Regions from separate parts of the Sporosarcina sp. P37 genome, predicted to be linked through region 2. Evidence: a T-box and tRNA genes for the amino acid it is inferred to sense, from the RefSeq annotation. Region 2 holds a T-box; the other holds one or more tRNA genes.
The links. A T-box is a leader RNA that pairs with one kind of tRNA and senses whether it is charged. The one in region 2 lies ahead of leuS (leucine--tRNA ligase), so its partner is inferred to be a tRNA-Leu.
Positions count from the first base shown of each region.

Region 1: it has a tRNA-Leu gene. The T-box ahead of leuS (leucine--tRNA ligase) is inferred to sense a tRNA for this amino acid. The anticodon was not compared.

Region 1 covers NZ_CP015349.1:1,953,646-1,969,451, forward strand. Annotated here, with positions in the region: gene cysK (cysteine synthase A) at 1-528, shown strand, start outside; gene SporoP37_RS10095 (peroxiredoxin family protein) at 779-1,420, shown strand; gene SporoP37_RS10100 (anthranilate synthase component I family protein) at 1,447-2,877, shown strand; gene pabC (aminodeoxychorismate lyase) at 2,886-3,728, shown strand; gene folP (dihydropteroate synthase) at 3,728-4,579, shown strand; gene folB (dihydroneopterin aldolase) at 4,601-4,969, shown strand; gene folK (2-amino-4-hydroxy-6-hydroxymethyldihydropteridine diphosphokinase) at 4,987-5,481, shown strand; gene lysS (lysine--tRNA ligase) at 5,642-7,132, shown strand; rRNA gene SporoP37_RS10130 (16S ribosomal RNA) at 7,646-9,198, shown strand; rRNA gene SporoP37_RS10135 (23S ribosomal RNA) at 9,459-12,387, shown strand; rRNA gene rrf (5S ribosomal RNA) at 12,534-12,649, shown strand; tRNA gene SporoP37_RS10145 (tRNA-Val) at 12,738-12,813, shown strand; tRNA gene SporoP37_RS10150 (tRNA-Thr) at 12,830-12,905, shown strand; tRNA gene SporoP37_RS10155 (tRNA-Lys) at 12,914-12,989, shown strand; tRNA gene SporoP37_RS10160 (tRNA-Leu) at 13,008-13,089, shown strand; tRNA gene SporoP37_RS10165 (tRNA-Gly) at 13,097-13,168, shown strand; tRNA gene SporoP37_RS10170 (tRNA-Leu) at 13,179-13,267, shown strand; tRNA gene SporoP37_RS10175 (tRNA-Arg) at 13,280-13,356, shown strand; tRNA gene SporoP37_RS10180 (tRNA-Pro) at 13,385-13,461, shown strand; tRNA gene SporoP37_RS10185 (tRNA-Ala) at 13,468-13,543, shown strand; rRNA gene SporoP37_RS10190 (16S ribosomal RNA) at 13,816-15,368, shown strand; rRNA gene SporoP37_RS10195 (23S ribosomal RNA) at 15,629-15,806, shown strand, end outside.
Region 2 covers NZ_CP015349.1:614,509-630,314, forward strand. Annotated here, with positions in the region: gene SporoP37_RS03255 (BaiN/RdsA family NAD(P)/FAD-dependent oxidoreductase) at 1-1,095, shown strand, start outside; gene leuS (leucine--tRNA ligase) at 1,284-3,698, opposite strand; T-box leader at 3,778-3,995, opposite strand; gene SporoP37_RS03265 (tRNA modification radical SAM protein MnmL/YtqA) at 4,142-5,095, shown strand; gene SporoP37_RS03270 (tRNA 5-(aminomethyl)-2-thiouridylate-methyltransferase MnmM) at 5,097-5,702, shown strand; gene SporoP37_RS03275 (SDR family NAD(P)-dependent oxidoreductase) at 5,744-6,469, opposite strand; gene SporoP37_RS17535 (hypothetical protein) at 6,496-6,630, opposite strand; gene SporoP37_RS03280 (3'-5' exonuclease) at 6,734-7,399, opposite strand; gene SporoP37_RS03285 (DUF294 nucleotidyltransferase-like domain-containing protein) at 7,468-9,396, opposite strand; gene SporoP37_RS03290 (solute symporter family protein) at 9,571-11,118, opposite strand; gene SporoP37_RS03295 (DUF485 domain-containing protein) at 11,132-11,458, opposite strand; gene SporoP37_RS03300 (GntR family transcriptional regulator) at 11,921-12,589, shown strand; gene brnQ (branched-chain amino acid transport system II carrier protein) at 12,945-14,327, opposite strand; gene SporoP37_RS03310 (AAA family ATPase) at 14,652-15,806, opposite strand, start outside.

The sequences.
Region 1 (15,806 bases), 1.3 Mb from region 2:
GCTGAAGAAAACGGCTGGTTCCTGCCGCAGCAGTTCAATAATGAGTCCAATCCTGAAATTCACCGTTTGACCACAGGACCTGAGATCGCCGATGCGCTGGATCAGGTAGATGCATTCATTGCGGGAATTGGCACCGGCGGTACGATTACAGGAGCAGGAGAAGTCTTGAAAGAGCGTTTCCCTGGAATCCATATAATAGCTGTGGAGCCCGAAGATTCAGCTATTCTGTCAGGCGACAAGCCTGGACCGCATAAAATTCAAGGGATCGGTGCGGGTTTTGTGCCGAAAGTGCTGAATACTGAAATTTACGATGAAATTATTAAGGTTTCTAATGAAGATGCGTATACCTTTGCGCGCCGTGCAGCCCGAGAAGAAGGAATTCTTGGCGGTGTATCTTCTGGTGCGGCCATCTCAGCTGCATTGCAGACCGCGAAAAAGCTCGGTAAAGGAAAAACAGTAGTGGCGATTCTGCCGTCCAACGGTGAGCGTTACTTGAGTACGCCCCTTTATCAGTTTGACGAGGAGTAAGACTGTCTGAGCCAACCGAAAAAAGACGTTTTCTTGCACTCAGCCGCAAACATAGCTGTAAGTGTGAGGAAGTCACTAATTTGTACCTTATTAAGAAACTGCCGCCTGAAGTCGCGCGTGACTTCAGGCGGCAGTTTCTTTTTAACTTGGTTGCTGTGCAGTTGTAATCTTGTAGCTTTTATCAGCGGGCTGAATTCTGTATAATTAAATCGGAACACAATCGTGATACATAGGGTGGAGGAGGCTCACTGTGAAAAAGAAGTGGAGCATAGTCATTTCAGCGTTAATCGTAATCACCATGGTTACGGTCATAATTATTATTAATAAAGAAATTAAGAAAGAAACGAAAGGCATTCCCGGATATGAAAGTGCGATGATGGAAGACATGCCGAAGGATGAAGTGGAACGGCTGCCAGAAGATTGGCAGGTCTCTTCGGAAACCGAGAAGCCTGGACTGGCAAAAGGAGACATTGCACCGGACTTTGAACTGACAACGCTTGCGGGTGATACTGTCAAACTGTCCGATTATCGGGGCAAATCCGTTATGTTGAACTTCTGGGCATCGTGGTGTCCGCCGTGCCGCTCAGAAATGCCGCATATGGAAACCTACTATACAGATCATAAAGAGTCTGATGACATGGAAATACTGGCGGTCAACATGACGAAAACTGAAAAAAACAAAGAAAAGAGCGCGAAGGAATTCGTAAAAGAGTATGGGTTATCGTTTCCGATTTTATTGGATAAAGACAGTGAAGTCATGAAAACCTATCAGATTAAAGTTTATCCGACAACTTATATCATTAATAAAGAGGGAGTTATATCAGATAAATTGACGCTTCCGCTGGATGATAAAATGATTAAACAGCTCATAGAAGAAAGCAATGCAGAATGAACACTAGAGACGCAGGGGGAACCAGCATGAATAAAGTAGCCTATCAGACAGCTTCACTGACGAAAGATGAATTCTATTATGCTTATCATCAGCTTGCAACAAAGACCAAGAGGCATATTTTACTGGAAAGCGGACGCGGGGGCGAGATGTGTGTGGCAGGCCTTGATCCGCTCGTGACATTACAAGCAACAGAAGAGGGCTTGCGTGTGGAGTGGCGTGACGGAACTGAAGAGCTGCTGACGGGAGAAGATCCGCTTGACCTGCTGAATCACTTTATGTCGAATTATGAGCTGGAACATCAAAAAGATCTGCCCGCGTATCAGGGCGGTCCGATCGGCATGATCAGTTATGATTACGTGCGGCGCTATGAGGAGTTGCCGGTTCTTGCGGACGAAGACCTTGTGACACCAGACGTGTTCTTTTATCTGTTTGATCAATGGGCAGTTCTGGATGTACAGAATGAAACGGTCTATTACATGGCACTTCCCGAAAAACAATTTGCGCTGGACGGAATGGCGGATGAATGGAAGGCTGCTGCGAAGGAAGGGATGGCACACCGTCAATTTTCTCCGGGACAGGCAGCAGATGTAGAAATAACAGAAGAAGATTTGCGAGTTTCGGTGACGGGCGATCAGTTTGAGCAGATGGTGCGCGATGTGCAGCAATTTATAGCGCAAGGCGATGTCGTGCAAGTGAATCTGTCTGTGCGCCAGTCGAAGCCGCTTCACGCATCTTCTTTATCGATGTATGAAGCATTGCGCTCATTCAATCCTTCTCCTTATATGGCGTATATGGCGGCACCGGATTTTGAAGTGGTCTCGGGATCGCCTGAATTACTTCTAAAGAAGCGCGGACCGGAATTGAGTACCCGTCCAATCGGCGGTACACGGAAGCGCGGTGTAACGGAAGCGGAAGATCTTGCGCTGCAGGAAGAGCTTTTGTCGAACACGAAAGAAAAGGGAGAACACAAGATGCTTGTCGACCTCGAGTGTGCGGACCTGGAGCGGATTTGTCAGCCCGGCACTGTGGAAGTCGATGAATTTATGGTGGTCGAGAAGTACTCCCACGTCATGCATCTGGTTTCAAACGTTCGGGGTACGGCGGCTTCAGAAAACCTCACATCCATTGTGCATGGTGTATTCCCGGGCGGCTCAATTACGGGGGATCCGAAATTGCGGACGATGGAAATAATTGAGGAGCTGGAGCCTGCGAGAAGGGGCCTGTATACCGGTTCGATAGGCTGGATCGGCTTTAACGGCGATATGGAGCTGAACATTACAATCCGTACAGCATTTATTCAGGACGGTATCGTACATATTCAGGCGGGTGCCGGATTAGTGCCTGATTCAGATCCTGCTGCCGAGTATGAAGAGTCACTTAATAAGGCGAAGGCGTTGTGGCAGGCGAAAGAAATGGCTGAGCGGGCGGTTCGTGAAGAAAAGAGGCAGTGCCATTGATTTGCTGGATGAATGGGGTGCAGCAAGAAGCGGATTCGCTCCGCATCTCCCCTTTTGACCACGGATTTCTCTATGGGCTAGGATTTTTTGAAACATTCCGCACGTATGAAGGGAAAGTTTTTCTTTATGAGTCGCATATGATTCGGCTGCGTTCGGCATTGGCCGATTACCGGATTGAGATGCCGTACACTGATGAGGAAATTCTGGCGGCCGTTTATTCTCTGTACCAAGAAAATGGCGGTGAAGACGGTTATTACCGGCTGAACGTATCAGCGGGGGTTCATGATATTGGACTGGCACCCGCACAGTATGAACAGCCGACTGTGCTGATTTTCCAAAAACCGCTTCATTTGCCGCCGGTTCATACAGAAAAAGACGGCGTCTGGCTTAAAACGGTGCGTAATGAGCCGGAAAGTGCTGTTCGTCACAAGTCCCACCAGTATGCGAATAATGTCAAAGGGCGTCTTGAGCTGGCTTCATTGAAAGAAACGGAAGGGTTTTTCGTTACTTCTGAAGGCTATGTGGCGGAAGGAATTACATCGAATATCTTTTGGGCGGCAGAAGGGCAACTGTATACGCCTTCCTTGGAAACAGGGATTTTACCGGGCACGACACGTGCGTTTGTCATTGAGACGGCCGCGGAACTCGGACTGACTGTTACTGAAGGTTTGTATATGCCGAATGAGCTGGAATCGGCTGAAGAACTATTCATCACCAACGCGGTTCAGGAACTCGTTCCGATTCGACAGGTAGGGGAAAAGATATTTTCAGGCAAAGAGGGATCGGTGTACCGTCAGCTTCATGCGGGATACCAACAGGCCGTCAACCGAATGAAAGAGAGTGACCAGTAATGAGACTAGCAAAAGCACGTGCATCTTATCAATTAGGTAAGACGACGATTAACTTTACAGAAGAAACCGTTATAATGGGGATATTGAATGTCACACCTGATTCATTTTCCGACGGCGGAAGATACGGCGGGCAAAATCCGGCTCTTGAACACGCGCGGCAAATGCTCGCGGACGGCGCAAAAATCATTGATATCGGCGGGGAGTCCACTCGTCCGGGCTATACGCCTGTTTCGGCGGAAGAGGAGCTGGCCCGTGTGGTGCCGGTCATCGAGTTGCTGACGAAAGAACTGGGCTGTGTACTATCAATCGATACGTCTAAAGCGGCAGTGGCGGAAGCAGCAGTTAAAGCGGGCGCCAGTATTATCAATGATGTGTGGGGAGCGAAGCGGGAGCCTGCGATAGCAGAAGTGGCGGCGCGCTATGGTGTGCCGATTATCCTCATGCATAACCGCGACAACACTGATTATCAGCAGCCGTTCATGGAGGCAGTTCTGGCGGATTTGCAGGAAAGTATTGAGATTGCAAAAGCAGCGGGAGTCAGCGAAGAGATGATCTGGCTGGATCCGGGCATCGGCTTTGCGAAAGATCTGGAGCAGAACATCCAGGCGATGCAGGGGTTGTCTCTCATTGCAGACCTTGGGTATCCGGTATTACTCGGAACGTCCCGTAAAGGCATGATCGGTAAAGTGCTTGATTTGCCTGTAAATGAACGAGTAGAAGGAACGGGCGCGACTGTCTGTTACGGTATTGAGCACGGCGGACATATTATGCGTGTCCACGACGTGAAGGAAATCGCACGGATGGTTAAAATGATGGACGTATTGACGAAAAAAGCGGCATACACTGGGTAAGCGATAAAATGGAGGGATTTCATGGATTATATTCATTTGAATGATATGGAGTTTTACGGTTACCACGGCGCACTGCCTGAAGAGAATACATTGGGCCAGCGTTTCCGGCTGACAGTATCTCTGGCAACGGATCTTGCTGAAGCGGGGCAGACGGATGATTTATCGAAAACGATGAATTATGCGGAAGTGTACGAGATGTGCAAGAACATCGTTGAGGGAGACGCAGTTCATTTAATTGAGACGGTGGCGGAAACAGTGGCGGGGACAATCATGACGGACTTCGCGGAGAAAGTACATGGCGTGCGGGTCGTACTGGTGAAGCCGGATCCGCCAATTCGCGGACATTATTCATCTGTCGCCGTGGAAATCACGAGGGGGCGTTATTCGTGAATACCGCTTACCTGTCGATGGGGTCCAATATAGGCAATCGCCTGGAACATTTGCAGCAGGCAGTGCAGTTACTGCAATCCCATCCGTCCATTCATGTGCTGCGTGTCTCTTCCGTCTATGAAACCGAACCGGTCGGATTGACAGAACAGGCGAAGTTTTTAAATGTCGCAGTGAAGCTTGAGACTTCATTGGAAGCAAAGGAATTGTTGGGTGCGTGCCAATCCATTGAAAACAAGCTTGGCAGAATGCGGAAAATCCGCTGGGGTCCCCGGACGGCGGATTTGGATATTCTGCTTTACAATACTGACCATATCCAATTGGAGGATCTCATTGTTCCTCATTTGCGCATGTCTGAGCGCGCGTTTGTACTCGTACCTCTCGTCGAAATCGAACTGGAAGTAAGGAATCCTATAACGGGGATGCTTTACCGCGAAGAGCCTGCAATGCAGCAAGACGGGGTCAGCCTTTGGAAAAAGGTTGAAAGTATCGGGGATTTCTTACAGCAGAATTGAACAATGAACTGGCAAACTGTCCGTAAGCAGGGCAGTTTTTTCTATGGAATGGCATCTGATAACTGTTTGTCCTTTTGTTAGGCCTGGAATTTGTGTACAATAGTTGCAGACGGCTGATCCCGGGAAGAGGGGCGGTCAAAGTATGAAGGAGTGAAAGGGAATGTCCTATTTGGATGAAATGAATGATCAGCTTTTGGTGAGACGCCAGAAGATGAATGATATACGTGAAGGCGGACTGGATCCATTCGGTCAGCGTTTTGAACGCACCCATCTGACAAATGAGATCCGCGCTTCCTATGAAGAGCAGTCAAAAGAAGAGCTGGAAGAAACCGAGCATGAAGTAACAATTGCTGGCCGCATTATGACGAAACGCGGAAAAGGGAAAGCTGGATTTGCACACATTCAGGACCTTGGCGGTCAAATCCAGATTTATGTGCGTCAGGATGCCATCGGTGAAGATGCGTACAAGCTATTTACGTTAGCAGATCTTGGAGACATCGTCGGTGTGCAAGGCATTATTTTCAAGACAAAAGTTGGCGAGCTTTCTATTAAAGCAACGAAGTTCACGTTCCTGACAAAGTCATTGCGTCCGTTGCCGGAGAAGTTTCACGGCCTGCAAGACGTAGAACAGCGCTACCGTCAGCGTTATCTGGATTTGATTTCAACAGAAGGCAGTAAGGAAACATTTATCATGCGCAGCCGTATCATTCAATCGATGCGCCATTACCTGGATGACCAAGGCTTCCTTGAAGTGGAAACCCCTATGCTTCACTCCATTGCAGGAGGAGCAGCAGCCCGTCCGTTCGTGACACACCACAATACGCTCGATATGACACTGTATATGCGGATTGCCATTGAACTTCATCTGAAGCGCCTGATTGTCGGCGGATTGGAGAAAGTCTATGAGATCGGACGCGTCTTCCGTAATGAAGGAATGTCTACCCGTCACAACCCGGAATTCACGATGATCGAATTATATGAAGCGTATGCGGACTATAATGATATTATGGAACTGACAGAAAATCTCGTGGCACATATTGCGCAAGAAGTACTGGGCACCACTACGATCCAGTACGGTGACGATCAGATCGAATTGGCACCGCGCTGGAAACGGCTGCATATGGCAGACGCAGTTAAGGAGTATACAGGAGTGGACTTCTGGCAGCAGCTGACGAAAGAGCAGGCCCATGAACTGGCTAAAGAACATAACGTACAAGTAACTCCTTCTATGGAGGCGGGTCATGTGCTCAATGAATTCTTCGAGCAGAAAGTAGAAGAACAACTTGTACAGCCTACTTTCATCTATGGACACCCGGTAGAAGTATCGCCGCTTGCGAAGAAGAATCCGGAAGATCCGCGTTACACAGATCGTTTTGAATTGTTCATCGTACGCCGTGAGCATGCAAATGCCTTTACTGAGCTGAATGACCCTATTGATCAGCGCGAACGCTTTGAAGCGCAGCTGGTTGAGAAAGAACAGGGCAATGATGAGGCGCATGAAATGGATGAGGACTTCATCGAAGCGCTCGAATATGGACTGCCGCCAACTGGCGGACTTGGCATAGGCATTGACCGTCTGGTTATGCTGTTGACGAATTCCCAGTCCATCCGTGACGTGCTGTTATTCCCGCAAATGCGCCCAAGAGACTGATATTACAGCTTCGACACCCGTGTCGAAGCTGTTTTTTTATGCGCGGCGATGAAGGTTCTTATAGAAGGAAAAAGAAAAACAAAAAGAATTGAAGAAAACAGTTGCACTTTTATAAAACAGGTGGTATATTTATAAACGTTGCTTTTGGAGTTAGCGACTTAGCGAAAAAACAAAGCGAAAAAGTTTTTAACTAAAAGAGTTGACAACTAAACAACGAAGTGTTATTATTAAAAAGTTGCCTCTTACGAGAGACCAACGAGATGAACCTTGAAAACTGAACAGCAAAACGTTAACGAAATACAGTTTATGCATCTAGCGATGACATAAACAAAATGAGTATCTTAATTGATGCCGGCAAATGAAACTCGAGCTAATCGAATTTTCATTCTATCGGGTGTCGAGTCGTAGTGGAGTGCTAGGAAGTGATCGAGCGAAGAAGGGAGCGTACTAACGTACGTGACCGACTGAGCGAGTGAAACTGACGACGCAATCCGCTGCGAATCGGCGACCGGTCTTATGGAGAGTTTGATCCTGGCTCAGGACGAACGCTGGCGGCATGCCTAATACATGCAAGTCGAGCGAACTGTTGGAAGCTTGCTTCCAACAGTTAGCGGCGGACGGGTGAGTAACACGTGGGCAACCTACCCTTCAGATGGGGATAACTCCGGGAAACCGGGGCTAATACCGAATAATCCATTTCTTCGCATGAAGAAATGTTGAAAGACGGCGTTTCGCTGTCACTGAAGGATGGGCCCGCGGCGCATTAGCTAGTTGGTGGGGTAACGGCCTACCAAGGCCACGATGCGTAGCCGACCTGAGAGGGTGATCGGCCACACTGGGACTGAGACACGGCCCAGACTCCTACGGGAGGCAGCAGTAGGGAATCTTCCACAATGGACGAAAGTCTGATGGAGCAATGCCGCGTGAGTGAAGAAGGTTCTCGGATCGTAAAGCTCTGTTGTAAGGGAAGAACAAGTACAGGAGTAACTGCCTGTACCTTGACGGTACCTTACCAGAAAGCCACGGCTAACTACGTGCCAGCAGCCGCGGTAATACGTAGGTGGCAAGCGTTGTCCGGAATTATTGGGCGTAAAGCGCGCGCAGGCGGTCCTTTAAGTCTGATGTGAAAGCCCACGGCTCAACCGTGGAGGGTCATTGGAAACTGGAGGACTTGAGTACAGAAGAGGAAAGCGGAATTCCACGTGTAGCGGTGAAATGCGTAGAGATGTGGAGGAACACCAGTGGCGAAGGCGGCTTTCTGGTCTGTAACTGACGCTGAGGCGCGAAAGCGTGGGGAGCAAACAGGATTAGATACCCTGGTAGTCCACGCCGTAAACGATGAGTGCTAAGTGTTAGGGGGTTTCCGCCCCTTAGTGCTGCAGCTAACGCATTAAGCACTCCGCCTGGGGAGTACGGCCGCAAGGCTGAAACTCAAAGGAATTGACGGGGACCCGCACAAGCGGTGGAGCATGTGGTTTAATTCGAAGCAACGCGAAGAACCTTACCAGGTCTTGACATCCCACTGACCGGCATGGAGACATGCCTTTCCCTTCGGGGACAGTGGTGACAGGTGGTGCATGGTTGTCGTCAGCTCGTGTCGTGAGATGTTGGGTTAAGTCCCGCAACGAGCGCAACCCTTAATCTTAGTTGCCATCATTCAGTTGGGCACTCTAAGGTGACTGCCGGTGACAAACCGGAGGAAGGTGGGGATGACGTCAAATCATCATGCCCCTTATGACCTGGGCTACACACGTGCTACAATGGACGATACAGAGGGCTGCAAACCCGCGAGGGGGAGCCAATCCCACAAAATCGTTCCCAGTTCGGATTGCAGGCTGCAACTCGCCTGCATGAAGCCGGAATCGCTAGTAATCGTGGATCAGCATGCCACGGTGAATACGTTCCCGGGTCTTGTACACACCGCCCGTCACACCACGAGAGTTTGTAACACCCGAAGTCGGTGGGGTAACCCTTACGGGAGCCAGCCGCCGAAGGTGGGACAGATGATTGGGGTGAAGTCGTAACAAGGTAGCCGTATCGGAAGGTGCGGCTGGATCACCTCCTTTCTAAGGATTATGTTCTCTTGTCTGAAATATGACGGAAACATTCGGAAGATGAATCTCCGATTCATCACGTTAACGTTTTGCGTTCAGTTTTGAAGGCTCATTTTTTGAGTGTTCAAAGCTTTTTTCTTGTTCATTGAAAACTGGATAAAACGACATTGAAAGTAATCAAGTAATCAACCGAATTGCATAGTCATATGCAGTTCAAGCAATCTTTTTAACCTTCTGATTCCTATCGCTAGGATGACGTTGGACCTTTTATAGGTTAAGTTAGAAAGGGCGCACGGCGGATGCCTTGGCACTAGGAGCCGATGAAGGACGGCACTAACACCGATATGCTTCGGGGAGCTGTAAGTAAGCTTTGATCCGAAGATTTCCGAATGGGGAAACCCACTGTCCGTAATGGGACAGTACGTGTATGTGAATACATAGCATACTCGTGGCACACCCGGAGAACTGAAACATCTAAGTACCCGGAGGAAGAGAAAGAAACATCGATTCCCTTAGTAGCGGCGAGCGAAACGGGAAGAGCCCAAACCAAGAAGCTTGCTTCTTGGGGTTGTAGGACATTCTATACGGAGTTACAAAGGAATGCATTAGACGAAGCGACCTGGAAAGGTCCGCCGCAGCGGGTAAAAGCCCCGTAGTCGAAAGTACATTCTCTCCAGAGTGGATCCTGAGTACGGCGGAACACGTGAAATTCCGTCGGAATCCGGGAGGACCATCTCCCAAGGCTAAATACTCCCTAGTGACCGATAGTGAACCAGTACCGTGAGGGAAAGGTGAAAAGCACCCCGGAAGGGGAGTGAAATAGAACCTGAAACCGTGCGCTTACAAATTGTCAGAGCCCGTTAATGGGTGATGGCGTGCCTTTTGTAGAATGAACCGGCGAGTTACGATTTCATGCAAGGTTAAGCTGAGAAAGCGGAGCCGCAGCGAAAGCGAGTCTGAATAGGGCGAATGAGTATGGGGTCGTAGACCCGAAACCAGGTGATCTACCCATGTCCAGGGTGAAGGTCAGGTAACACTGACTGGAGGCCCGAACCCACGTATGTTGAAAAATGCGGGGATGAGGTGTGGGTAGCGGTGAAATTCCAATCGAACCTGGAGATAGCTGGTTCTCTCCGAAATAGCTTTAGGGCTAGCCTCAAACGAAAGAATCTCGGAGGTAGAGCACTGTTTGGACGAGGGGCCCATCCCGGGTTACCGAATTCAGACAAACTCCGAATGCCGATGATTTATGTTTGGGAGTCAGACAGTGGGTGATAAGATCCATTGTCGAGAGGGAAACAGCCCAGACCACCAGTTAAGGTCCCCAAGTATCTGTTAAGTGGAAAAGGATGTGGCGTTGCCCAGACAACCAGGATGTTGGCTTAGAAGCAGCCATCATTTAAAGAGTGCGTAATAGCTCACTGGTCGAGTGGCGCTGCGCCGAAAATGTACCGGGGCTAAACAGATCACCGAAGCTGTGGATTGACCGTAAGGTCAATGGTAGGAGAGCGTTCCAAGGGCGTTGAAGCTGGACCGGAAGGACTGGTGGAGCGCTTGGAAGTGAGAATGCCGGTATGAGTAGCGAAAGAAGGGTGAGAATCCCTTCCACCGAATGCCCAAGGTTTCCTGAGGAAGGCTCGTCCGCTCAGGGTTAGTCAGGACCTAAGTCGAGGCCGATAGGCGTAGACGATGGACAACAGGTTGATATTCCTGTACCACCTCCCCGCCGTTTGAGTAATGGGGGGACGCAGTAGGATAGGGTGAGCACACAGTTGGTTGTGTGTCTAAGCAGTGAGGTGGAGAACGAGGCAAATCCCGTTCTCATATAACACTAGGCTGTGATGGCAAGGAGATTGATCTCCGGAGTCCCTGATTTCACACTGCCAAGAAAAGCCTCTAGCGAGGCGGGAGGTGCCTGTACCGCAAACCGACACAGGTAGGCGAGGAGAGAATCCTAAGGTGATCGAGAGAACTCTCGTTAAGGAACTCGGCAAAATGACCCCGTAACTTCGGGAGAAGGGGTGCTCTGGTAGGGTGAATAGCCCGAGAGAGCCGCAGTGAATAGGCCCAGGCGACTGTTTAGCAAAAACACAGGTCTCTGCAAAATCGTAAGATGACGTATAGGGGCTGACGCCTGCCCGGTGCTGGAAGGTTAAGAGGAGGGGTTAGCGCAAGCGAAGCTCTGAATTGAAGCCCCAGTAAACGGCGGCCGTAACTATAACGGTCCTAAGGTAGCGAAATTCCTTGTCGGGTAAGTTCCGACCCGCACGAAAGGCGTAACGATCTGGGCACTGTCTCAACGAGAGACTCGGTGAAATTATAATATGCGTGAAGATGCGCATTACCCGCGACAGGACGGAAAGACCCCGTGGAGCTTTACTGTAGCCTGATATTGAATTCCGGTGCAGCCTGTACAGGATAGGTAGGAGCCTTGGATTCCGGAGCGCCAGCTTCGGAGGAGGCATTGGTGGGATACTACCCTGGCTGTATTGGACTTCTAACCCTTGCCCGTGATCCGGGCAGGAGACAGTGTCAGGTGGGCAGTTTGACTGGGGCGGTCGCCTCCTAAAGAGTAACGGAGGCGCTCAAAGGTTCCCTCAGAATGGTTGGACATCATTCGCAGAGTGCAAAGGCATAAGGGAGCTTGACTGCGAGACCTACAAGTCGAGCAGGGTCGAAAGACGGACTTAGTGATCCGGTGGTTCCGCATGGAAGGGCCATCGCTCAACGGATAAAAGCTACCCCGGGGATAACAGGCTTATCTCCCCCAAGAGTCCACATCGACGGGGAGGTTTGGCACCTCGATGTCGGCTCGTCGCATCCTGGGGCTGTAGTCGGTCCCAAGGGTTGGGCTGTTCGCCCATTAAAGCGGCACGCGAGCTGGGTTCAGAACGTCGTGAGACAGTTCGGTCCCTATCCGTCGCGGGCGCAGGAAATTTGAGGAGAGCTGTCCTTAGTACGAGAGGACCGGGATGGACATACCGCTGGTGTACCAGTTGTCTTGCCAAAGGCATCGCTGGGTAGCTATGTATGGACGGGATAAATGCTGAAAGCATCTAAGCATGAAGCCCCCTTCAAGATGAGATTTCCCATTACGCAAGTAAGTAAGATCCCTCAAAGATGATGAGGTGGATAGGTCTGGGGTGGAAGTACGGCGACGTATGGAGCTGACAGATACTAATCGATCGAGGACTTAACCTATTATAAAAAGAAGTTACTTGAATGACCCAATGTCTTTTATTCAGTTTTGAGTGAACAAGCTTTACTCAAAAAAATATTAAAAATAATGCTTGCATTAATTTTAATAAGTGTTATAATAGTAAATGTCCTGAAAAAAGGACTCGCAGTCTGGTGACGATGGCGAAGAGGTCACACCCGTTCCCATACCGAACACGGAAGTTAAGCTCTTCAGCGCTGATGGTAGTTGGGGGTTTCCCCCTGTGAGAGTAAGACGTCGCCAGGCAATTTTTTTCTTAAGATCTTCAATGATAATGTCATACATAATCAAGCGATCAATAGGAATGAAAAATAAAAAAGCAGTATTATACCCAGGAGGATTAGCTCAGCTGGGAGAGCACCTGCCTTACAAGCAGGGGGTCGGCGGTTCGAGCCCGTCATCCTCCACCATATATATTCTACACCTGCCGGTGTAGCTCAACTGGTAGAGCAACTGACTTGTAATCAGTAGGTTGAGGGTTCAAGTCCTTTCGCCGGCACCACTTAGTACGAGCCGTTAGCTCAGTTGGTAGAGCATCTGACTTTTAATCAGAGGGTCACAGGTTCGAATCCTGTACGGCTCACCATTTTTACAGTATCATATTGCGGGTGTGGTGGAACTGGCAGACACGCTAGACTTAGGATCTAGTGCCTTCGGGCGTGGGGGTTCGACTCCCTTCACCCGCACTTTTACGCGGAAGTAGTTCAGTGGTAGAATACGACCTTGCCAAGGTCGGGGTCGCGGGTTCGAATCCCGTCTTCCGCTTTTCACTCTTGCCGGGGTGGCGGAACTGGCAGACGCACAGGACTTAAAATCCTGCGGTAGGTGACTACCGTACCGGTTCGATTCCGGTTCTCGGCACCAAATTTATAATATGCGCCCGTAGCTCAATTGGATAGAGCGTCTGACTACGGATCAGAAGGTTGTGGGTTCGACTCCTGCCGGGCGCGCCATAATTTAAATAATCTCATTATATACAGTCGGGAAGTAGCTCAGCTTGGTAGAGCACTTGGTTTGGGACCAAGGGGTCGCAGGTTCGAATCCTGTCTTCCCGACCACTTAATGGGGCCTTAGCTCAGCTGGGAGAGCGCCTGCCTTGCACGCAGGAGGTCAACGGTTCGATCCCGTTAGGCTCCACCATTAATTATATTTGAACTTCATGAACCTTGAAAACTGAACAGCAAAACGTTAACGAAATACAGTTTATGCATCTAACGATGACATAAACAAAATGAGTATCTTAATTGATGCCAGCAAATGAAACTCGAGCTAATCGATTTTTCATTCTACTGACTGACAAGGTGTAGTGAAGTGCTAGGAGATGAAGGAGAGAAGGAGGGAGCGTACTCAGGTACGTGACCGACTGATCGACTGAAATCGACGACGCAATTCGCTGCAGATTGTCTGTCAGTCTTATGGAGAGTTTGATCCTGGCTCAGGACGAACGCTGGCGGCATGCCTAATACATGCAAGTCGAGCGAACTGTTGGAAGCTTGCTTCCAACAGTTAGCGGCGGACGGGTGAGTAACACGTGGGCAACCTGCCCTTCAGATGGGGATAACTCCGGGAAACCGGGGCTAATACCGAATAATCCATTTCTTCGCATGAAGAGATGTTGAAAGACGGCGTTTCGCTGTCACTGAAGGATGGGCCCGCGGCGCATTAGCTAGTTGGTGGGGTAACGGCCTACCAAGGCAACGATGCGTAGCCGACCTGAGAGGGTGATCGGCCACACTGGGACTGAGACACGGCCCAGACTCCTACGGGAGGCAGCAGTAGGGAATCTTCCACAATGGACGAAAGTCTGATGGAGCAATGCCGCGTGAGTGAAGAAGGTTTTCGGATCGTAAAGCTCTGTTGTAAGGGAAGAACAAGTACAGGAGTAACTGCCTGTACCTTGACGGTACCTTACCAGAAAGCCACGGCTAACTACGTGCCAGCAGCCGCGGTAATACGTAGGTGGCAAGCGTTGTCCGGAATTATTGGGCGTAAAGCGCGCGCAGGCGGTCCTTTAAGTCTGATGTGAAAGCCCACGGCTCAACCGTGGAGGGTCATTGGAAACTGGAGGACTTGAGTACAGAAGAGGAAAGCGGAATTCCACGTGTAGCGGTGAAATGCGTAGAGATGTGGAGGAACACCAGTGGCGAAGGCGGCTTTCTGGTCTGTAACTGACGCTGAGGCGCGAAAGCGTGGGGAGCAAACAGGATTAGATACCCTGGTAGTCCACGCCGTAAACGATGAGTGCTAAGTGTTAGGGGGTTTCCGCCCCTTAGTGCTGCAGCTAACGCATTAAGCACTCCGCCTGGGGAGTACGGCCGCAAGGCTGAAACTCAAAGGAATTGACGGGGACCCGCACAAGCGGTGGAGCATGTGGTTTAATTCGAAGCAACGCGAAGAACCTTACCAGGTCTTGACATCCCACTGACCGGCATGGAGACATGCCTTTCCCTTCGGGGACAGTGGTGACAGGTGGTGCATGGTTGTCGTCAGCTCGTGTCGTGAGATGTTGGGTTAAGTCCCGCAACGAGCGCAACCCTTAATCTTAGTTGCCATCATTCAGTTGGGCACTCTAAGGTGACTGCCGGTGACAAACCGGAGGAAGGTGGGGATGACGTCAAATCATCATGCCCCTTATGACCTGGGCTACACACGTGCTACAATGGACGATACAGAGGGCTGCAAACCCGCGAGGGGGAGCCAATCCCACAAAATCGTTCCCAGTTCGGATTGCAGGCTGCAACTCGCCTGCATGAAGCCGGAATCGCTAGTAATCGTGGATCAGCATGCCACGGTGAATACGTTCCCGGGTCTTGTACACACCGCCCGTCACACCACGAGAGTTTGTAACACCCGAAGTCGGTGGGGTAACCCTTACGGGAGCCAGCCGCCGAAGGTGGGACAGATGATTGGGGTGAAGTCGTAACAAGGTAGCCGTATCGGAAGGTGCGGCTGGATCACCTCCTTTCTAAGGATTATGTTCTCTTGTCTGAAATATGACAGAAACATTCGGAAGATGAATCTCCGATTCATCACGTTAACGTTTTGCGTTCAGTTTTGAAGGCTCATTTTTTGAGTGTTCAAAGCTTTTTTCTTGTTCATTGAAAACTGGATAAAACGACATTGAAAGTAATCAAGTAATCAACCGAATTGCATAGTCATATGCAGTTCAAGCAATCTTTTTAACCTTCTGATTCCTATCGCTAGGATGACGTTGGACCTTTTATAGGTTAAGTTAGAAAGGGCGCACGGCGGATGCCTTGGCACTAGGAGCCGATGAAGGACGGCACTAACACCGATATGCTTCGGGGAGCTGTAAGTAAGCTTTGATCCGAAGATTTCCGAATGGGGAAACCCACTGTCCGTAATGGGACAGTACGTGTATGTGAATACATAGCATACTCGT
Region 2 (15,806 bases):
TCCCATGAAGAAATCATTAAACATATTCCAGGCAACGGAAAATTCTTGTACGGTCCGTTCTCTGTTTTCAACAATCAGGATATCATCCAGTACTTCGAAGGACTCGGCGTCCCATTAAAAGAGGAAGATCACGGCCGAATGTTTCCTGTTTCCAATAAATCCAAAGACGTTGTCAATGCCCTCTTGAATCAACTGGATGAACTCGGTGTGGAAATCCGTTTGGAAAGCCGTGTACAAAAACTGCTGATGGACGATGAAAAAATTCTGGGTGTCCAGCTGGATGACGGGGAAGAACTGCGTGCACATGCAGTAGTCGTGGCGGTCGGCGGCAAGGCAGTTCCCCAAACGGGCAGCACCGGCGACGGCTACCCGTGGGCGAAACGTGCAGGACATACCGTCACACCGCTGTATCCGACGGAAGTTCCTTTGCTGTCAAAAGAACCTTTCATTGCTTCGAAGGAACTGCAGGGTCTCGCACTGCGCGATGTGAAAGTATCCGTTTTGAACAAGAAAGGGAAAACACTCGTCACACATCAGATGGATATGCTGTTTACCCACTTTGGTGTAAGCGGCCCTGCGATATTGCGGTGCAGCCAGTTCGTCGTCAAAGAACAGATGAAAAACGGCAGACAGCCCGTCCTGCTGCAAATTGATTCCATGCCTGATCAGCATGAAGAGCAAGTCACGCAAATGATCACTAAGATTTTAAAAGAGGAGTCCAAAAAACAAGTAAAGACGTCATTGAAAGGACTCGTTCCGGAACGGTGGCTGCTGTTTCTGCTAAAGCAAGCCGGAATCGATGAAACGGCAATCGGAGCAGACATCAGGCGAGATTCAATTCGGACGCTCGCAAGCCTGTTTAAAACATTTCCTGTCTATATCACCGGGACGCAGCCGATCGAGAAAGCATTCGTCACAGGGGGCGGTGTGTCTGTGAAAGAAGTCGAACCGAAAACAATGGCTTCACGGAAGAAGTCCGGACTGTTTTTCTGCGGCGAGATTTTGGATATCCACGGCTACACGGGCGGCTATAATATTACTGCCGCGCTCGTCACGGGACGCCTTGCAGGAATGAATGCAGGTTTGATGAATTGAGTTTTTAGGTATGAGCGCTTGACAGGCTGGTATGATCACTTGGCCGTCGGCTATGAGCGCTTGACCAACAAGTATGATCACTTGCAGGATTTATTGAGCGCCTCCCCGCCCAAATGATGTTCCTGCACTTCACACACAAAAAAAAGCCGGCCGAAGGATTTTATCTTCGGCCGGCTTTCGTTATGTTATTAACCAGCTACAATATTTACCAGGCGTCCAGGAATCGCTATGATTTTCTTCAATTCCTTGCCTTCCATCCACTGTTTCACATCTTCATTTTCCAGAGCCGCCTGTTCCAGCTCTTCTTTCGCAGAATCTTTTGGTACAGTAATTTTTGCACGGATTTTTCCGTTGATTTGCACTGCAACTTCTACCGTATCATCCGACAGCTTCGATTCATCAAATGTCGGCCACTGTGCATACGCGATCGATTCTGTATGTCCGAGTTTGGACCACAGTTCTTCTGCCAAGTGCGGCGTGACCGGTGAAATTAATAAAATGAATCCTTCGATATACGCTTTCGGCAATTTCTCTGCTTTATAGCATTCATTGATGAATACCATCAGCTGAGAGATGGCGGTATTATTGCGCATGCTCTCGAAATCTTCCGTAACTTTTTTAACAGTCTGGTTATACACTTTCTCAAGCGATCCGCCAGTTTCATCAGTCAATTTGCCGGTCAGTGTGTCATCCTCATTGACGAGCAAACGCCAAATGCGGTCAAGGAAACGGCGTGACCCGTCCAGCCCGTTCGTTGACCATTCTTTCGATGCATCAAGCGGACCCATGAACATTTCATAAATACGCAATGTATCTGCACCGTGTGAATGAACGATATCATCCGGGTTGATGACATTTCCGAGTGATTTGGACATTTTCACATGACCTTCACCTAAGATCATTCCCTGATTGAAGAGCTTCTGGAACGGCTCTTTCGTTTGAACGACACCAATGTCATACAATACTTTGTGCCAGAAACGCGCATACAATAAGTGAAGTACCGCATGCTCTGCACCGCCTACGTAAATATCTACCGGCAGCCAGCGCTCGGCCAATTTCGGGTCAATGATCATTTCATCATTTTTCGGGTCGATATAACGCAGATAATACCAGCAGCTTCCCGCCCATTGCGGCATCGTATTCGTTTCACGGCGTCCTTTCATTCCCGTTTCAGGATCGACAACATTCACCCACTCTGTAATATTCGCAAGCGGTGATTCACCCGTTCCGCTCGGCTTAATATTATCCGTTACCGGCAGCATCAACGGCAATTCAGATTCGTCGACAGTTGTCATCGTGCCGTCTTCCCAGTGAATTACAGGAATCGGCTCGCCCCAGTATCTCTGACGGGAGAATAACCAGTCACGCAAACGATACGTGATTTTGCGTTCGCCTGTGCCTTTTTCTTCAAACCATTCGATCGCTTTTGTGATCGCTTCTTCTTTGCCTAATCCATTCAGGAAGTCCGAATTCACATGCTCCCCTTCTCCTGCATAGGCTTCCTCTTCAATATTCCCGCCTGCTACGACTTCGATAATCGGCAGATCAAATGTTTTTGCAAATTCATAGTCCCGTTCATCATGTGCCGGAACCGCCATGATGGCACCTGTCCCATATGTCGCCAAAACATAATCCGCAATCCAGATCGGCATTTTCTCTCCGCTTGCCGGGTTAATGGCATATGCACCAGTGAATACACCTGTTTTTTCTTTCGCTAAGTCTGTACGCTCAAGATCACTCTTTGATTTCACTGCGCTAATATAATTTTCAACCGCTTCACGCTGAGCATCCGTTGTAATTTCGCTAACCAATTTATGTTCAGGTGCCAATACCGCATACGTTGCACCGAAAATCGTGTCAGGACGTGTAGTGAATGCTTCGAATGAATGATCCGTATCCGCGATGTCAAATGTCAGTTGCGCACCTTCTGAACGGCCAATCCAATTTCGCTGCATATCTTTCAGGCTTTCTGGCCAGTCAAGGTCATCCAAGTCTTCCAGCAGACGGTCTGCATATTCTGTAATACGAAGCACCCACTGGCGCATCGGACGGCGTTCTACCGGGTGATTTCCGCGCTCGGACAATCCGTCGATCACCTCTTCATTCGCAAGCACTGTTCCGAGTGCCGGACACCAGTTAACAGGCACTTCATCAATATACGCAAGACCGCGCTTATACAATTGAATGAAAATCCACTGTGTCCACTTATAATAGCTAGGGTCTGTCGTGTTGATTTCCCGGTCCCAGTCGTAAGAAAATCCAAGGTCCTGCATTTGACGCTTGAACGTCGCGATATTTTTCGCTGTGAATTCAGCCGGGTCATTCCCTGTATCGATTGCATACTGTTCAGCAGGCAATCCGAATGCATCCCATCCCATTGGATGCAGCACGTTGTATCCTTGCTTGCGTTTGAAAGCACTTAGAATATCCGTCGCGATATAGCCGAGCGGATGTCCTACGTGCAGACCTGCGCCGGAAGGATACGGGAACATATCCAATGCATAAAACTTCGGCTTCGATGGATCATCAACCATCTTGTACGTGCCATGATCCTGCCAATATTGTTGCCATTTCTTTTCAATTTGCGTGTGCTTATAACTCATTTGAAAAACTCCTCCATTGTCATGCGAATTCAGCTTCTTGTATTAGTGTATACAGATAAAAAAGACTCCCGTCCCTGTGAAAAGGGACGAGAGTCTGTATAATTTCCCGCGGTACCACCCAAATTGACGGACTGCGCCGTCCAACTTGATTCCTTAACGCGGAGTACGGTATCAGCTACAAGTATTCACCAATACAGGCTCAAAGGCGAGTTCGTTCGACGCTATTACAGACTTGCACTGACCGTCTGCTCTCTAAAATGTAGCGGTAGAAGTACTATTCCTCATCAAAGCCTTCATTATTTTCTTCAGTTTACCCGAAACAACGGCTGATTACAAGCCTTCTCTGTTGCTTTTTGTCGCAAAGCAAACAATTCGTGCGATTTGTGGTGTGATATCGCTGTATATTCCATGGTACAATGTCTTTTGTAAAGGAGCTGTACATAATGAATACAATCAATTTTCCGTTTCCGAGCGAAGGGAAACGATACCATACATGGTCAAGACATCTAAAGGATACATTCGGCTGTAAAATCGCGAAAGTGGCATTAGACGCTGGCTTTGACTGCCCGAACCGTGACGGCACAGTTGCGCATGGCGGCTGTACGTTTTGCAGCGTGGCGGGTTCAGGCGATTTTGCCGGAGACCGCGTCGATACGATAGAGGTCCAATTCGCTGAAATCAAAGAACGGTCCCAGCGCAAATGGAAAGACGCGAAATACATGGCATATTTCCAGGCATATACGAATACGCATGCCCCCCTCCCTGTTCTGAAAGAAAAGTTTGAAGCTGCGTTGGCACAGGAAGGCGTAGTCGCGTTGTCAATTGCCACGCGTCCTGACTGCCTGCCGGATGACGTTGTGGAATATTTGGCTGAGCTGAACGAACGCACCTATCTTTGGGTGGAACTCGGCCTGCAAACCGTCCATGAGTCTACAGCCAAACTCGTTAACCGGGCACATGATTTCGAATGTTATAAAGAAGGCGTCGACAAGCTGCGCAAACATAATATTAATATTTGCAGCCATATCATCAACGGACTGCCCGGTGAGACAGAAGAAATGATGATGGAAACTGCCCGTGCGGTAGCAAAGCTCGATGTACAGGGCATCAAAATACATTTGCTTCACTTATTAAAAGGCACGCCTATGGTAAAGCAATATGAAAAAGGCAAGCTCAAATTCCTGACGAAGGAAGCTTATATTAATCTGGTGGTGGATCAGCTGGAAATTATCCCGCCTGAAATGATTGTGCACCGTATTACAGGCGACGGTCCGATTGACTTATTGATTGGACCGATGTGGAGCGTCACCAAGTGGGAAGTTCTGAACGGCATTGACCGGGAACTCGAGCGGCGCAATAGCTGGCAAGGTAAAAAACATCTGCAAGAGGTGAAATAACGTGACGGACATACTACTGCACCGTGTACTGCCGATGGCGAAACGGATGATTTCAGAACGCGTGCAGCCGGGCGACACTGTGGTGGATGCGACGGCAGGAAACGGCAATGATACACTATTTTTGGCCGAATTAATCGGCGAAACAGGACATGTAGTGGCATTTGATATACAGCAGCAGGCACTTGAAACAACAAACCGGCATCTCGGTGAACTGGCAGGCCGCGCAACTTTGATTCACGACAGTCATGCAAACGTCAGAGAATATGTGCAAAGTGAAATTAGCGGCGCCATGTTCAACTTAGGCTATTTGCCGTACAGTGATGATCTCAGTATTATTACGACCCCCTCTTCAACTATTGCGGCAATCCATGCCATGCTTGGATTATTGAAAAAGTCGGGAATCATTACGATTACTGTATACGACGGACACGAAGGCGGCAGCGAAGAGCGCGATGCACTGCTCGACTATGTCTCCACACTCCATCAGGGAGATGTGCATGCCATACGCTATGAACTTTTGAATCAAAGAAGAAACCCTCCATTTTTACTGGCACTCGAAAAAATGAAAGAGTTCAAAGAGGTACGCACAGTAGAAGCCGGGGAATAAAACAAGCCGCAGCCACGTTACATACGGCTGCGGCTTTCCTTTCAGTCAAATTGACGGATGTCGGCAATAGGCTCTGATTCGAGAAAATTTGTTTCCTTCACAAATCGCACTAATTTTTCTGCGGTCTTTTGTGCTGAACTTAATTGGCCTTCCTGCTTGTACGCGATAAATCGCTTCAGATGCGGGAATTGTTTTTCAGAAGACGCACGGATAGTTTCCTGCATGCCGGTGTCAATAATACCCGGCGCAATCGAAACAATGCCTGTCGGATAGTCTGCCTTTTCCTGCTCTAATGCAACAACCCGTGAAAAATGGTCGAGTCCAGCTTTCGTCGTGCAATAAATACTCCATCCTTCATATGCATGGCGGCCAGCACCCGATGATATATTTAAAACTTTCTTCGTGCCTCTGAAATCTTTTAAAGCATCAATAAACGTATTGATTAATTGAATCGGTGCCGTTAAGTTCACTTGAATTGCCTGCTCGATTTTCAGAGAATCCAAAGAGCCGGCCAAACTGATCGGATCAATCATCCCCGCATTATTAATTAAAGTGAAAGAGTTCGCTTCATCTTTATGCTGACTGATTATCCCCTCTAAAATCGCGGAAGATTTCCCATAATCAGCAACATCCACTTCATACATCGTATGTAATGACTCCGGGTTTGTCCGCGCCATTCCGTACACTGTAGCGCCTGTATCGCTGAATTGACTAAGCAATTGACGGCCAATTCCTTTTGAAGCACCTGTAATGATCACAATCTCCATATATATCCGCTCCCTCTCCAGATGAACTAATTTTTCAGCAAGTCTATGTATGCTGCTGTACTATGTCCAGTCTTATCCGGCAGCTCAAAAAATAATATCCAGCAATAGACGATGACAGCCAGGATAATGACGGCAAGTAAAATCGACTGACGTTTATTCATTCGTTCACGTCCCTTGATATTTGTTCAACTTCTTATTTCCACTATATCACAATAAACGAACAGGCCGGCCATTCCAGTTTCTTTGAATGGCCGGCCCGCAGGTTTATGTCTGGGAAGCGAATTTATGTGCCCCGCCATTTTTAATGCGCAGTAAGTCTGCCAGCGTCTTTACGCCTTGACGATCGAGTTTTTTTAGCAATGCCGTGAAGACATGAGCAGTAGTTAAAGCATCCCCTAGTGCACGGTGACGTTCAAAAACCTCTGTTCCGAAAAGCTTTGCATAGTCTTCCAAATCCTGCTGTTCACCCGTAGGATCCAAATAACGGATTAAATGCATCGTATCAAATGAAGTAGGATTTTGAAACGTGCATTTCTGCCGGCTCAGTTCTTTCTTGATGACCAGTTCATCGAAACTGACGTGGTGCCCCACCCAGCCTGCACTTTTATTTTTTTCAATAAAGGCAAAATATTCTTCAATGGCCGGCAAAGGCATAGGCGCTTGATCAACTTGTGATTGTTGTATATTGGTCAGCTTGCTGATGACAGGGGGAATTTCTCTAGACGGGTTGACGAATGTCTGAAAGACGCGGTCTGTCACTTCGAATCCTTCTACCTGCACCGCACCGATTTCTATCATCCGATCATCTGCCCCGATGGCAAAACCTGTCGTTTCCGTATCAAATACCGTAAAATTCATTTCTTGAAGTGGTGTATTTAGCTGAAGAGACTGCTGCAGTTCATACGTTAATTTTTTCTTTTTCCAAAACATGATGTCGCCCCCTACTTATATAGTACATTATGCGCGGATTTTGTACAGGGACTATCGCCGTTGATATCTCATAATTTTGATAATAAATGTGATTGCAATGCCCGGACCGTATCTAAAGTGGTGCGCAATTCATTCAATTCCCATCTTCTTAACGAGTGCAAATCAATTTCTGTCGAGATTTTTTCATTACGCAAATGCTTTTCCCACGACATGGAAATTCGGATGCTCAAAGAAATTTCATACGCATGCCTTATTTCTTCCGCGAAGTCTTTCGTAATCTTTTTCTTTTTCTGCAACGCTGAAATGATTTCCAGCGGTGTCGCGTTAATAATTCCATTGCTGACACCTAAAATTTGCAGGCAGTGGTGCAGCGGGAACAGCGCGTGTTTCTTGATGTCAATCACATCCGCTTTACTGCGGCCGCGGAAAATATTTAGGAAATTCTGCTGCAAATGCGGAATCGGCTTTTCTTTTTCCTGCTGCGCCATATAGTAAATAAATGTCGCTGATTTTTCGAGCAGACGCTGTACCATTTCAATAAACCGGTCATTTACCGCTGTTTCACCGTAAAGGAACCGGAATGAAAGAAAATTATAGCCTAATAAGATTTGTTCAGGTGTAGACTGCAGAGCCCACTGACGGAGACGGGCGTGCCAGATAGACATTGTGCCCCGCCATTGTGTCTCGCTGGCCATCATGAAACCGATGCATCTTGTATATCCTGCCTGTTCAAGATGAACCACTATTTCATTGCCGAGAAGCTCAAAGTACTTCTCCACTTGCACGGCTTCTTCCCTTGAAACGTCTTCATAGACTAGAAAATGATCTTGATCCGTCAGCATAAACTGCTCTCCACGCGCACCGCTGCCCATCTGATACCAGGCAAACTGGACGGGCGGCGCACCTTTTCCCTGGTCTTCCAGAGACTGCACAGCCAGCATGACGCAATGTTTTGCCAGACGATCATAGAACTTCGTAATGATCTCCAGCGTATGAATGGTCGATATTTCGTCTTGAATCAAATTTGACAGCACATCATATATTGCTTCTTTGACAACCGGCAGATTTTCAAATGACGCTTCTTCAATAGTTTTTAGGATATTCATTGAATTACGGTCGCGCTTCGTCATAAGCGTGGCAAATGTCACAATGCCAACAGGTTTTCCTGCTTTCACAACAGGTAAATGTTTGATTCCATGCTTATAGAATTTCGACAGCGCTTCGTAATAGTAATCAGTCATTTTCACAGTGTGCGGTTTCTTTGTCATGATGTCCTTCGCACGGAGTACGGCAGGAGAACCGCCGCCCGCTATTACCCGTTCCACTAAGTCTTTTTCTGTCACGATCCCCAGAAGTCTTCCTGCCTGATCCGTCACAATAATAGAACTGATGGAGTTTTTAATCATCAGCTCCGCAATTTCCCGGGCTTCTGCATCCGCATGAATCGTGATGACCGGACTGCTCATAAAATCTTGAACCCGGCGTACGTACGGCTCGCTTTCTCCATACTCATCTGCCAGCCGGACTTGTTCTCCCAGCGAAGTATAAACATTGGCCAGACGGAGCGACATCTTACGCAGAACATAATCACGCACTTCCTGATCGTCCATCCGCTGCTTAATTACATCATAGGGCACTTGAAGACAGATGGAATTTTTGGCTACTTCCATATCGATATGATGTTTATCGAGCGGCATTGCCATCTCACCTAAGTAATAAGCAAAATTCGAGAAGCCGATAATTTCATTTTCCTGTATTACTTCAAGCATCACGGAGCTTCCGTCCTGTCCTTCAATCATTACTTCTGCTGAACCTTCTAATACGATCAGCAAACCTTCTTGCGGTGTTTTGAAGTAATTTGATTTCTCTGCTTCTTCGTATATCTTTAGTTTACAAGCGAGTAACAGCCTGTCAAATTCCTCTTCTGTTGTATTGGCAAACAGCGGATTTTTATGGACTCTATCATACAACTTACGGTCTTTTATTGTCTGCAGCATTCCAAAACCTCCCGTTTCAATTAAGTGTGACGATATCCATATAACTATTATTCAGACACTCTATCTGGCAGTACTCATTGCATATGTTCAGTTAAATTTTATATTCCAAAAAAATAGCCCCCTCTTCTGCGAGCTTGTAGAAGAGGGGGCGATCAGTTGAATTTCTAGAAGTTATTACAGATCAAGTTCTTTGTAACCAGTTTCTGCTTTGAATCGAACTTCTGCATAAGCGACTTCGTCTTTTTCGTGACGCTTAGAGCTAACAATTGTACCGATCCATGCAGCAAGGAAACCTGCTGGCACAGAAACAATAGCCGGGTTAGAATATGGGAAGATCGGATTTCCAGTGATAAGAGTAGCCCCTTCAACCGGATTCAATACAGATGGGCTGATCGCAACTAGAACAAGTGCAACGATTAGACCTGTCAACATGGATGCAACAGCACCTGTTGTGTTGAAACGCTTCCAGTAAATAGTTAACAGAATCGTTGGTACGTTTGCGGAAGCAGCAACACAGAATGCAAGTGATACCAAGAACGCAACGTTCAGCTTTTCAGAACCAAGAGCCAGAAGGATAGAGAATACACCGATTGCAATAGAAGCCCATCGAGCTGCATTTACTTGCTCCTTCTCTGTTACCTTACCATTTTTGAAGATTTGTCCGTAAATATCGTGAGCGATTGCAGATGCGCCAGAAAGTACAAGACCAGCAACAACTGCAAGAATTGTAGCGAATGCTACAGCTGCAACGAACGATTCAAGTGCATCTCCGCCGAGAACTCCGGCAAGCATTGGTGCCGCCATGTTTCCTGCAGCGTTTTCTGCAATGATTGCGTCTGATCCAACGAATTTAGCTGCGCCAAATCCAAGGAAGATCGTCAATACATAGAAAATACCGATAATCCATACAGAATAGATAACGGAAGAACGTGCTGTTTTCGCATCCTTTACTGTGAAGAAACGCATTAAGATGTGCGGAAGACCAGCAGTACCCAAAACTAAGGCAATCAATACTGAAATTAGTCCAATTGTGTCTTTATAAACAACCCCTGAGTGAAGGAACGCTTCACCATGAGGAGTAGCGGTTTTCATTGTCTCGAACATACCGATGAAGTTGAAATTGAACTTCATAAGCACAAGGAAGGAGATAATAACTGTACCCGCCATCAAAAGAATAGCTTTAACAATTTGTACCCAGCTTGTTGCAGTCATTCCGCCGAATAGAACATAGATTAACATCATTGTTCCAACGATTAGAACTGCGATCCAATACTCAATACCGAATAGTAATTTAATAAGCGCACCCGCACCGACCAGCTGTGCAAGCATGTAGAACATTACAATAGTGATCGTATTTAATGCTGCAGCTCCTCGCACTTTCTTTGCGCCGAATCGGGCACCGATCATATCTGCCATCGTAAATTTACCAAGGTTACGAAGTGGTTCAGCAATTAAGAATAATACAACCAGATAAGCTGTTAACCAGCCAATACTATAATAGAAACCATCGAAACCGTTAAGTGAAATCGCACCGGCGATACCCAGGAAAGATGCTGCCGATAAATAGTCACCCGCGATGGCCATACCATTTTGCCAGCCAGTTAATGATCCGCCGGCAGTATAGAAATCACTTGCTGTAGTTGTCTGTTTCGCCGCCCAGTATGTAATATAGAGCGTCAGCGCGATTACTGCGAAGAATATAACGTAGGAAATCCAACTCATGAACACTGCCCCCTTATTTAAGAACGTTTTTCTCTATAATTTCGTCTACTTCAACATCAAAATGTCTTGCTTTGTTCATGTAGATGGAAGTGAAGATCCATACCATTACGAACATGGAGAATGCATAGACCCAAGTCCAAGTCATTGCACCAATTGCAGGTTTTTCTAAAACTTTTGTGTAGCCCGTTAATAAAGGAAGAATAAAGTACGCTGCGAAGAAGAAAACAACAAAAGGTGTGGCGAAAGTCTTCTTTCTTTTTACAAGACCTTTAAAGTCTTCAGTTTCAACAATCTTTTCATAATCTAATGTGGATTTTCCACGCGCCCCGTGATTGCTCATTTAGTAATCCCCTTTCTCTTTTATGTAGCAAGTTACTTTAGTAAACTGGTTCGTATTTCCCCCTTCTCTCTGAAACCGCTTTCATCATCAAGCTTACTAGATAATATGTTACAGCGATTTTAGTTGGTCTTTTGTTATAGTACACATGTAAACAATAACAAATGTTTACTAAATTTGCAATACCTTTTTTTGAAGATTTGTAAAATTTAATCTACTGGTATAAAGCAAATTATGTATAGAATTAATCTAACAAATACACGCGGAAACTACAAGAACTATTTGAATTTAATTCAACATTATTTTCTGAAACGTCTAAATATCCCGATGGTAATTTCCAATTATTTTTGTAAATTTCAAATTTCACTGTTATTTAACAGTAAAAAGATGTAGTATATTGTATATCGGGCACAGTGAGATTAGCCTTACTAAAAAACAACTTTAGAAGAAAGACGGTGTGATATATTGCCTATACCAACAAATCATGCGCAGCCTGTTCGTAAAACAGCCAAAGAAAATGCGTTTAGTCAATTGCAAAAATGGATTATTGATGGAACTCTGCAGCCGGGCGAAAAATTGAATGATGTTGAACTGGCAGAAGCGCTCGGTGTGAGCCGCACACCAATTCGGGAGTCGCTTCAGCTGCTGGAAGTACAAGGATTCGTTCAGATGTTCCCCGGTAAAGCGACACAGGTAACGGAAGTTAATCCTGAATCCATTTCAGATCTGCTCCCCCCTCTAGCTGCTTTACAGGCTTTGTCGGCAGAATTGTCCATCCCGAATTTGACAGATGCTATCATAAAGAAACTGCGCGATACAAATAAACGCTTTGCGCAGGCAGTAGAAAAAGAAGATTATTTCCAAGCGCTGAAGATCGATGAGAAATTCCATCAGATTATAGTGGACACTGCTGATAACCAGTATATTTCTTCTATGCTCGTCTCTTTGCAGGCGCATGTGCGCAGATTGTTTTTCCATAACTCTATTATACTGACGGAAAAATCGATTGCTGAACATGAACAGATTATTGATTTAATGAATCAGCGAAACGGAGAAGAAGTAACCAGTGTCATGCGGGAAAACTGGCTCCGCGCAATTGAGGAATTTCATTCAATTAAGAAAGCAGATTCCTGATTAGATGAGTTAAGAGGCTGGGACAAAACTAAAAATAAAGTCCGTTCCCCTGCGCCCAAAAGGCACGCTTTCCGCGGGGCGCGCTTGAGCCTCCTCGTCGCTGGCGCTCCTGCGGGGTCTCAACATTCGCGCTAAATCCCGCAGGAGTCGGCCTTTTTCCGCTCCGGTCCACTCAAATGCTTTGCAAAGTATTTATTAAAAAATAGACATAAAAAAGCGTAAGGGAAAACTCCTTTACGCTTTTTTCATATTATGTCCCAGTCTCTTTTGCGTTCTGCAGATAATAGAATCAATCCGTGCGCTGAAATGACTGAAGACAGGCTCCTGATCAGCAGAGTCCGTCTTCAGTCATCTTTCAGCCTTTTTTATTAGAAGCAATAACACCGGTATTTCCCATTCCTTTATTGGACAGCACAGCTGCAAAGCCTGTTGCCGCTGTTACGAGTAAGACAGGTATCAGCCAGCCGATGCCCTCTGAATAATACGGAATGTACGTTTCATACAATTCATCCGCAGCAATTAGCCAATTTGGCATTTGCCGTTCCACTAAAGTATAGAACTTTACAAGCGCTTCGACGAAACTGATTACGAACGCAGTCATTGTTGCAGTCCGGTACACCATGCTGGATTGCCGGAATAACGGTCCGGCGAACGTCAGCAGTATCAATACCATTGCCAGCGGATAGAGCAGGACGAGAACAGGCAAGGAAAAATTAATGATATTCTCCAATCCGAAGTTTGCCACCATCAGGCAGAACGCAGAAAAGAAAATCACAAAAACTTTATAACTGATCCGCGGAATAATTGCATGAAAATACTCTGCACATGCAGTCAGCAATCCAATCGCTGTTGTGAGACAGGCAAGCATGATGACAACGCCCAGCAGTACCAGACCGGCAGAACCAAACAGATACGAAGCTGTTTCACTTAAAACAGGACCTCCTCCATTCAGCTGCCCAAATAAACCGACAGACGTTGCACCCAGATAAGCAATTCCAAGATAAATGATCGCTAAAAATCCGGCTGCCACACATCCCGTTTTGGCAGTAGAAGCCAAAATTTGTTTTTTATTTGTAATCCCCATTGCATGCAATGCGTTAATTACGATGATTCCAAATACAAGTGAGGCCAGCGCATCCATCGTGTTATATCCTTCAAAGAAACCGGTGAAGAATGGCATTTCATTGTATGGTTCGCGGGGTGCCTGTATCGTTCCCATCGGATTAAAGACTGTCATAACAATTAAGCCAATTAGGATAATTATGATAAGCGGTGATAAATACTTCCCTACCCGATCCACGATTTTCGCCGGGTTCAATGACAGCCACATACTGATTCCAAAAAAGGCAAGTGTAAACAGAAAGCGCGCCAAATCAATGGATATTCCGTTCAGGAAAGGTGCTACACCAATGTCAAATGCTACAGCTCCCGTTCGAGGAGCAGCAAAGAACGGTCCGATTGTTAAATAAAGTGTCGCTGTGAACAGCACGGCATAGACCGGATGAATACGGCTTGCCAGGTCCTGCAAATCTTTCTTCCCTGAAAAACCAATGGCCAATATACCTAAGAAAGGCAATCCTACTCCGGTGAATAAAAAGCCGAGCATCGCTTTCCACGTTTGATCTCCAGCGAGCTGCCCAAGCTCCGCGGGAAAGATTAAATTGCCGGCTCCAAAAAAGAGTGCGAATAACATAACCCCTATAACTAGGCTTGACGAAAACGATAATTTCTTCTCCATACGAATGAAATCCTCCCATGAACAACAGTACAATTATGTATGCAATATATTGCGTTCCCTCATATTACGCCTGTCTATTCAGAAAATCAACAGTCCGGTAAATCATTTAACTTTTGCGTGTATTGCCAACTTACTGACTACTCGATTAGGCGCATGAAGTTTTAGGGTACACAGGCAACGCGCTGCAAAAAAAATCGCTTGAAAGGCTCACGAAGAACCCTTCAAACGTAAATGGCCAGCAATTTACAATCATGCTGCATCATCCCGTTTACTGTTCCGCAAGCCGAAAGGACATTGCCGGGATGATGTGTGCAGTCAATCGAATCAGTTCAGAATAAATTTTGTTTTACTGTATCCTTCTTTCTGCTTCGTCACTTGCAGTGTTGCTGGAATCGCTTCTTTCATTTCATCGATATGAGAAATTATACCGATCATTCTTCCTGACTGCTGAAGTGCTATCAGTGTATCGATGGCTTTCTGAATCGCTTCTTCATCCAGCGCGCCAAACCCTTCATCTATAAACATCGTCTCCATCCGGACTGCGCCCTGGAAACTTTGAATAACATCCGCCATGCCGAGTGCAAGACATAAGGAGGCATTGAATTTCTCACCCCCGGATAACGTCTTGACGTCTCTTGTTTGCCCTGTATACGCATCATGGACATCGATGCCCAGCCCGCTTTGTTTGCCTCTGGCTTCCTGGCGATCACTTCGGACCAGTTCGTATTGGCCATTTGAAAGATCCCGCAGCCGAATGTTGGCGGCCTGGATAATGCGTTCCAAATACTCAATTTGAATATAGCGTTCAAACGAAATCTTTAAGTGATTTTGGCCGCGCATGATATCGTAAAGATTAGTTATTTTTCCATATGTTTTCTCAAGCTCAGCTTCACGTGATTTACTTGTTTCCAATTCGGCAGACAGTCCCTGTGCAGCTTGTTCCCAGGCTTTGCATTGGTTATATGAAGCAAAGGCTTCTTCATACTGCGTTTTTAGAGTATCCACCTGATGCTCTATCACAGCCAAGTCAGCCGGCTCCTTGCCTTTTACAGATTGCTTCAGTTCTTCCAGGGAAGATTTAAGCGTATGAAGAGTCTGTGCATATTCTCGCAATTGATGCTGTATTGCCTGGCGCTGCGTGGCCGGCAGTTTCACCTGAGTATAGCTTTTTTCTGAAACAAAGCCTTCTTCTGATAATCGTTTCGCAAATAAAGCTTGGCTTTGATCCATTTTTTCTTTTATTTCCGCCAGAGATTCCTTTTCCAGCTGTTCACGCAATTCCCATTTCGTTTTTTCTGTAGAAGAATCCTGCAGTTTCTGCTGTATGGCTTTCCATGTGCTTTCAAGCTGCTCACTCAACGACTGTTTTGACTTGATTTGCTGCTGCAGTGCGGAAAGTTCACGCAGCTCTTCCGGAATAGTTGAAAGCGCATGCTGATACAGAGCCTGTTTTGTCTCTCTCTCGCCTGTTAATTCATT